Longibacter salinarum: one gene and its partner. The protein of the gene in region 1 interacts with the protein of each later gene in a pairwise test. Links are inferred from orthologs where the notes say so. Each region holds a gene or a part of one and is shown in the gene's direction. Other genes may lie near its edges.

The links. The genes of interacting proteins can lie anywhere in the genome.
Region 2: the proteins of eno (region 1) and rpe interact in binary tests that used the Escherichia coli proteins (3 or more experiments, as listed by UniProt). The link is inferred for Longibacter salinarum from one-to-one orthologs.

The regions. Positions count from the first base shown.
Region 1 is NZ_PDEQ01000003.1:278,373-282,454, reverse strand. What follows is about bases 539-3,488. They hold eno (phosphopyruvate hydratase), read left to right. Parts: upstream 539-1,343; coding sequence 1,344-2,633; downstream 2,634-3,488. Other genes in these bases: CRI94_RS07490 (ROK family protein), read left to right, coding at 3,060-3,488; CRI94_RS07495 (FtsB family cell division protein), read left to right, coding at 2,702-3,001; CRI94_RS07505 (tetratricopeptide repeat protein), read left to right, coding at 539-1,013. Also shown: more of CRI94_RS07505, read left to right, coding at 1-538; more of CRI94_RS07490, read left to right, coding at 3,489-4,034. UniProt on the Escherichia coli protein: Catalyzes the reversible conversion of 2-phosphoglycerate (2-PG) into phosphoenolpyruvate (PEP). It is essential for the degradation of carbohydrates via glycolysis.
Region 2 is NZ_PDEQ01000007.1:107,201-109,956, forward strand. It holds rpe (ribulose-phosphate 3-epimerase), read left to right. Parts: upstream 1-911; coding sequence 912-1,601; downstream 1,602-2,756. Other genes in the region: CRI94_RS13835 (DMT family transporter), read right to left, coding at 1-38; CRI94_RS13840 (DMT family transporter), read right to left, coding at 73-558; CRI94_RS13850 (SDR family oxidoreductase), read left to right, coding at 1,812-2,699. UniProt on the Escherichia coli protein: Catalyzes the reversible epimerization of D-ribulose 5-phosphate to D-xylulose 5-phosphate.

The DNA.
Region 1 (4,082 bases):
CGATTCTTCGCACCGCTCCTGAGAAAATGGAAGCGGCCGGATTGTCCTACGATAAGTACAAGTGGGAAATCGAGAAAGGCCGGTTCCTTCAGATGCACGGAGACATGGTTCCTAGCGAGGTTGAGGGCCTGAAGTCCGCGCCATACCATTATGAGAAAGCATTTGAGCTGGCTCCGGACCGGATCGACCCGTACTACATCAACCAGGTGATCCAGCGCTACGCCGAAGCAAACAAGCAGAACGAAGCGCTCGAGTTTATGAACAAAGTCCAGGCAAAGCGTGGAAGCGATGAGGATGTACAGAAAATCCTCTCCTCGGCCCGCGAAGACATCTTCGGCAAGAACCCGCAGGCGCAGATCGACTTCCTGAAGAAGCAGCTCGAAAACAATCCGGGCGACCTGGAGACGCAGAAGAAGCTCTTCAAGGCGTTGACCGACCAGGGCTACATTCAGGAGGCGTCGCAGCTCGCGGAGAAGCTACTGCAAGCGGGTGACCTGCCAGCCGAGACGTACCGATCGATTGCCCAGATGCAGTTGACGGACGGCCGCCCGACCCAGGCATTCTCTACATACGAGAAGGCCATGGCGGCTGGTGCCGAACTCAACGCGACGGATTACTTCAACATGGGAACCGCCAAGCGTCGTACTGGCGATCTCCCGCAGGCCCGCCGCTACTACCGCAAGGCCATTAGCGCGCAGTCGGACTTTGGTAAGGCGTACATGGCCATCGGCGATGTCTACGTCTCCGCTGTCTCCGAATGCGGCGGCAGCAAGATGAGCCGGAAAGACAAAGCGGTGTACTGGCTCGCTCTCGACATGTACCAGCGTGCCAAGCAAGTTGACCCGTCACTTGAGCAGCAGGCCAACAATAACATCCGGACCTATAGCCAATACATGCCGACGCAGGAAGACATTTTCTACGTCGACGAGTGGGAAGTTGGCCAGAGCGTCCGTATCGATTATGGCTGCTACTCGTGGATCAACGAGACAACCACCGTGCGTGACCCGGCCTAAAATGGCCTAAGGCAACATACCATCCGGGTGCTACTCGCCCGATGTCACCGGCAGATCCTTCGGGGTCTGCCGGTTTTTTTGTTCAAACCAACCATAACCAATCCGCCTGCGTCCTGCCTAAACTGCCGTCGTCGGCGGGCTCTGCAAGCACGTCGACTGCGCAAAAAGCGGTTGCACAAGGCGGGTGCACACCCGGGAAAACGAGCGTTCGACGAAAACCCCTTCGTTAGCCGGGCATCAGAGCCGATCTGCTTGTATTTTCAGGAGGCGATCCCGTATTTACCTTCCACGTGTATTGATCCTCTTCTGCCACCTAGAAACGCTCCGCATATGGCCTCTATCCAACGTGTTACCGCCCGGCAAATCCTGGATAGTCGTGGGAATCCGACCGTCGAAGTAGATGTCACTACGGACGAGGGTGTTCTCGGCCGCGCTGCTGTTCCAAGTGGTGCCTCCACTGGAGCGTACGAAGCCGTCGAGCTTCGCGATGGCGATACCGATCGATACATGGGAAAGGGCGTGCTCACGGCGGTTGCCAATGTCAACACGACGATAGCCTCTGAAATCGCCGGACTGTCCGTCTTAAATCAGATCGCGCTCGATAAGCGCTTGCTTGACATTGACGGTACGGATAACAAGTCGGCCCTCGGAGCCAACGCGACGCTGGGTGTTTCCCTTGCAGCAGCAAAGGCGGCCGCGGCCACCGTTGGACTCCCCCTCTTCCGCTATCTCGGTGGAGCAGGTGCTCGAACGCTCCCCGTCCCGCTGATGAATATCATCAACGGCGGACGTCACGCTGACAATAGCGTCGACATGCAAGAGTTCATGATTGCTCCCGTCGGCGGAGATACGTTCGCGGAGGCACTGCGTATGGGGGCTGAGGTCTTCCACACGCTCAAAAAGGTTCTGCACGATCGTGGCTATGGCACGGCCGTCGGGGATGAGGGCGGATTCGCCCCGAACCTGGGGTCGAACGAAGAGGCCATCGAGGTCATTCTCGATGCTGTGGAACGAGCCGGATTCACAGCAGGCGAGGACGTATTCATCGCCCTCGACCCCGCCACCGCGGAAATGTATGAAGACGGTCAGTACGTCTTCTGGAAAAGTGACCCCGACAATCCGCGGTCCGCAGAGGACATGGTTGCCTACTGGTCAGATTGGGTCGATCGCTACCCCATCCTTTCGATCGAAGATGCGATGGACGAAGACGATTGGGATGGCTGGCGCAAGCTTACGGATGCCATCGGCGACCGCGTCCAGCTTGTCGGTGATGATCTCTTCGTCACCAACACGACGCGCCTGCAGCGTGGTATTGACGAGGGATGCGCGAACTCCATCCTGATCAAACCGAACCAGATCGGGACGCTTACCGAGACCATCGACGCAATCCAGCGGGCGCACGATCACCACTTCACGGCCGTCGTAAGCCATCGATCCGGTGAAACAGCCGATACAACGATTGCGGATCTCGCCGTTGCCCTCGGTACGGGACAGATCAAAACGGGATCGGCGAGCCGCAGCGACCGGATCGCAAAATATAATCAGCTTCTCCGTATAGAAGAAGAGCTGGGCACAGCAGCACGTTACCCCGGCCTCGATGCATTCCACGTATCGGCCTAACCGACTTCTACCCTGCGGCCAAACGCAAAGTGGCCGCAGGGCGTTTTTTCTGCAGCATCTGCACGGCTATGTCTCTCTCCTTTCCGCTTTCTCTTTCCAGCCTTCGCCGCTGGTTGCTCGTTGGCGCTGGTGCCTTTCTCGTGCTATGGATTCTGTTTTTCGACAGCCATAGCCTGCTACAGCGGTATCAATGGCATGCCGAACTCGAGCAGCTCACGCAGGAGAATGCGCGCTTGATGCGCGAGACGGAAAAACTCCGCGAGCAGCTCGCAGAGCCGCTGTCGGATCAGACCGTCGAACAAATTGCGAGAGAGGACTACGGTATGATCCGTCCGGGCGAAACCGTGTACCGCATCGAGCGGAAGTAGACTCGTCCGGTTCTGCCGGTTGCTTTATCTAATCTAATATTTTGACGCGCCCCCGCGCATGAGCGAATTTGCCGTCGGCATCGACCTTGGAGGCACCAATCTCAAAGCCGCCCTCGTCCATCGTGACGATGGCGTTGTTTCGTCTGTTCAACACCCGACGGAAGCAGCGACCGGCCCCGACCGCGTCGTTGCTCGAATTGTGGAAACGGTGGAAGAGCTGATAAAAGAAGCTCCAGGATCTGTCGTCGGTGTTGGCATCGGCTCTCCCGGAGCGATCAATTGGGAGCGAACGACCGTCAGCAATCCTCCGAACTTCCCGGGCTGGGAGCATGTCAATTTGCGCGATGAACTCTCAGAGGTTGCTGGCGAACGTCCGGTCATCGTCGAGAACGATGCCAACGTTGCCGCCCTTGGCTCTGCCTACCACGGGGCCGGTCAGCCGCACGACTCGTTCATCATGGCTACGCTTGGGACGGGCGTCGGTGGCGCGATCATTTATCAAAACCGGATGTTTCGCGGCAGTACGGGCGCTGCCGGTGAAATCGGCCACATGACGATTGACTATGAAGGCCCGGTGGCCAATTCCGGTGTTGCCGGCGCAATCGAAGCGTACGCGGGCCAAAACTTCCTGACCCGGCACGCACGGTATCACCTCATCAATTACCCGGACAGCAAGGTCTACGATCTTGCCGGCGAGGACTTGGGCGACCTCAGCCCGAAGGTGTTGTTCGATGCGGCGGAGGCCGGTGATACAGCTGCTCGCGACATTTTCGCCTGGGTCGGTCACAAGTTGGGCTGCGTCCTCGGCTCTGCCGTCAACCTTCTCGACATCCGTGTCATTGTCGTTGGCGGTGGCGTTTCGGCGGCGGGAGACTACATTCTGGATTCCGCCCGGGAGGCGCTCCGCCGCTACGTAGCCACAGCACTCCGAGAGGGACTCCGAATCGAACGAGAGGAGATGGGAAATGAGGTCGGCCTGCTGGGCGCAGCACAGATGATCTTTGCGGGCGACGACGCGCACGTCGGCGACTGACGTTCGTCTCCCTCTCATCGAGCGCACAAATCCAACGCGTCTTCCCAC
Region 2 (2,756 bases), on another replicon or contig:
CCGATGACGCCGTTAAGTAGGGCGAGCAGGTAGAACATGCAGAGGAGCTTCCGGGAGGGCAGCGGGACGGGGTTAGCCGAACGCGACGAGGACGACACCTAGGATGACGAGGGCAAGACCGAGCAGTCGTTGCTTCGACACAGGGAATTGGGGGAGCCCGAACCAGCCGAAGTGATCGGAGATTGTGGAGAAGCCGAGGTTCGCGGCCACCGACAGGCAGAGCGTGAGCGCCACGCCGAGGACCGGAACGACGATGTTGGCGAGCATCACGATGGCGACGCCCAGCACGCCGCCGAGAAATGTGTAGCGCGGAGCCGAGCGGAGACGCGAAGGTAGCAGGGGGCCGCTGCGTGGCAGAACGAGGAGCGCAGCGAACACCGTCCCGACGAGGTGGACGAGGAAGGAGCTTTCCAGCACGCCAACGTGTTCGCCCAGCGTTGCATTGAGCCTGATCATAAGGGCGACGAAAACGCCGGCGATCACGGAGGCCACACCCGCCAGCATTACGTCTGGGTCGGCCGGAATTTTCTGGCGAACCGCCTGAAGGAGTTGAGGCATGGCTACAGGTAGAGGATCAACGACAGTTCGGAGCACGACCGCGACAAGCTAGGTATCGCCCATTCGAAATCGCAGCCGGCCGCCCGGTTCGCGTGTAAAATTGGCAGGCTCTGTCCATTTTCCCTGTGCAAAGGGCTCGAAAGGACCCGCTTTTTCGCCTCGTAACGCACGTTTCACCGAAACCTAAACGGTTTGTTTGGGAAAGGAGCGTTCCCGCACGCTTATTGTACGATAGCAGATAAGAAGAGCCTTGGCCGTGTCAGTGCTTGCGGTCCCTTTCGGTATCTGCTGATCGACATCCGCTGACGGCCGTTCCTCAGCGAACGTCTTCCCTGCCACTCGTTTCGCGTTTCATGCTCGCCCCCGACATGCCCGCTCTTGCTCCCTCGATGATCGCCGCCGACTACGGACGGCTCGAAGCTCAGGCCCGCGAAGCCCTCGATGCCGGGGCCGATTGGCTTCACATGGATGTGATGGATGGACATTTCGTCCCCAATTTAACCATCGGTCCGGGTATCATTGAGGCGCTTCATCCGGTGGCGGAGGAGTACGATGCACCGGTCGACGTGCATCTCATGATCGAGAATCCGGAGCGCTACATCGACGCGTTTGCGGATGCGGGCGCCGACGTGATTACCGTGCATGCCGAGACGTGCTCTCACCTCCACCGTGTGGTCCAGCAGATTCAGGAGGCGGGTTGCCGGGCGGGAGTCGCACTCAACCCGGCCACGCCCCTCGGACAGCTGGAGGCCATCCTACCGATGGTCGATCTCGTCCTCGTCATGTCGGTGAATCCGGGCTTCAGTGGACAGGCGTTTATCCCGCAATCAACAACCAAAATCCAGCGTCTCCGTCGTCAGCTGAATGCCCTGGGTTCGAAAGCCCGGCTGGAAGTGGATGGCGGTGTCAAGCCGGGGAACGCGTTGCAACTCGTGCAGGCTGGGGCCGATGTCCTCGTGGCAGGAAGCGCCGTCTTTGGTGGCGACGGATCGGTTGAAGAGAACATCGAAGCATTCCGGAGCGCACTCACCCTCAAGGTGTAATACTGAATCCAAATGACGCTGTCCGGATGCCATGCCTCGGCCGCTGGGGATGGTTCCGTCGAGAAAGGGTAAAAAGGCGTCGATGGGAACGATCCATGCTTGTTTCTGCGGTTTGAATCACCCGGGCGAACGAAGCAGACCCCGACATTCGAATTTGGATTTGGTATAACCTCCCGTTCTGCGTACCCTTCCCTCAGGGGACGGACCATTATGAAACTGAAGGACCTCACGGGTCACGTCTGTATCGTCACAGGCGCGAATTCCGGGATCGGAAAAGCGACAGCCCTCGGGCTGGCGACGCAGGGCGCTCGCGTTGCCATGGTATGCCGGAGTGAACGTCGTGGTGCACAGGCGAGAGAGGAGATTCTCGCCGCCTGCGGTCACGACCGCGTCGATCTCCACCTTGCCGATCTATCCTTGCAGTCGGATGTCCGCGCATTGGGCGAGCGGCTTGACGCGTCTTACAACCGCATCGACGTGCTGGTCAACAACGCCGGGGTGTTCATGGGCGAGCGCATCGAAACCGGGGACGGAATGGAGACGACGCTGGCCGTCAATCACCTGGCGCCGTTCCTCTTGACGCACATCCTTATCGACACGATGATCGATACCGCCCGCTCTCATGGCGAGGCGCGCATCGTGAATGTCGGCTCAGAAGCCCATCGCGGGGCCCGGATCGACTTCGACGACCTCCATGGCGAAAGCAGCTACTCCGGGTTCCGCGCGTACGGCCAGTCGAAGCTGGCCAACATGCTGTTCACCCATGAGCTCGCGCGTCGTCTTCACGGCACAGGCGTGTCGGCCAACTGTGTTCATCCGGGCGTCGTCTCAACCAACATCTGGCGCGGATCCGACTGGCTCTCCCGCGTCGCTCGCTTCTTTTCCTGGTTCTACGACTCACCGGAGACAGGCGCAGAGGGACCGCTCTATCTTGCGGCGTCGCCGGACGTGAACGGCGTGACCGGGCAGTACTTCAACGGTACCGAGAAGGCAAAGCCAGCCATCGCGGCGTTCAATGAAAAAACGGCCGCCCGCCTCTGGCGCAAAAGCCGCGCACTCACAGGCATGTCTGTTGGGAACGCAAAAGAATTACTGTGAGGGGTGAGATGTGAGGTTTGGGGTATGAGCTTTGGGGATGAGGGAAAGCGGGCTTGC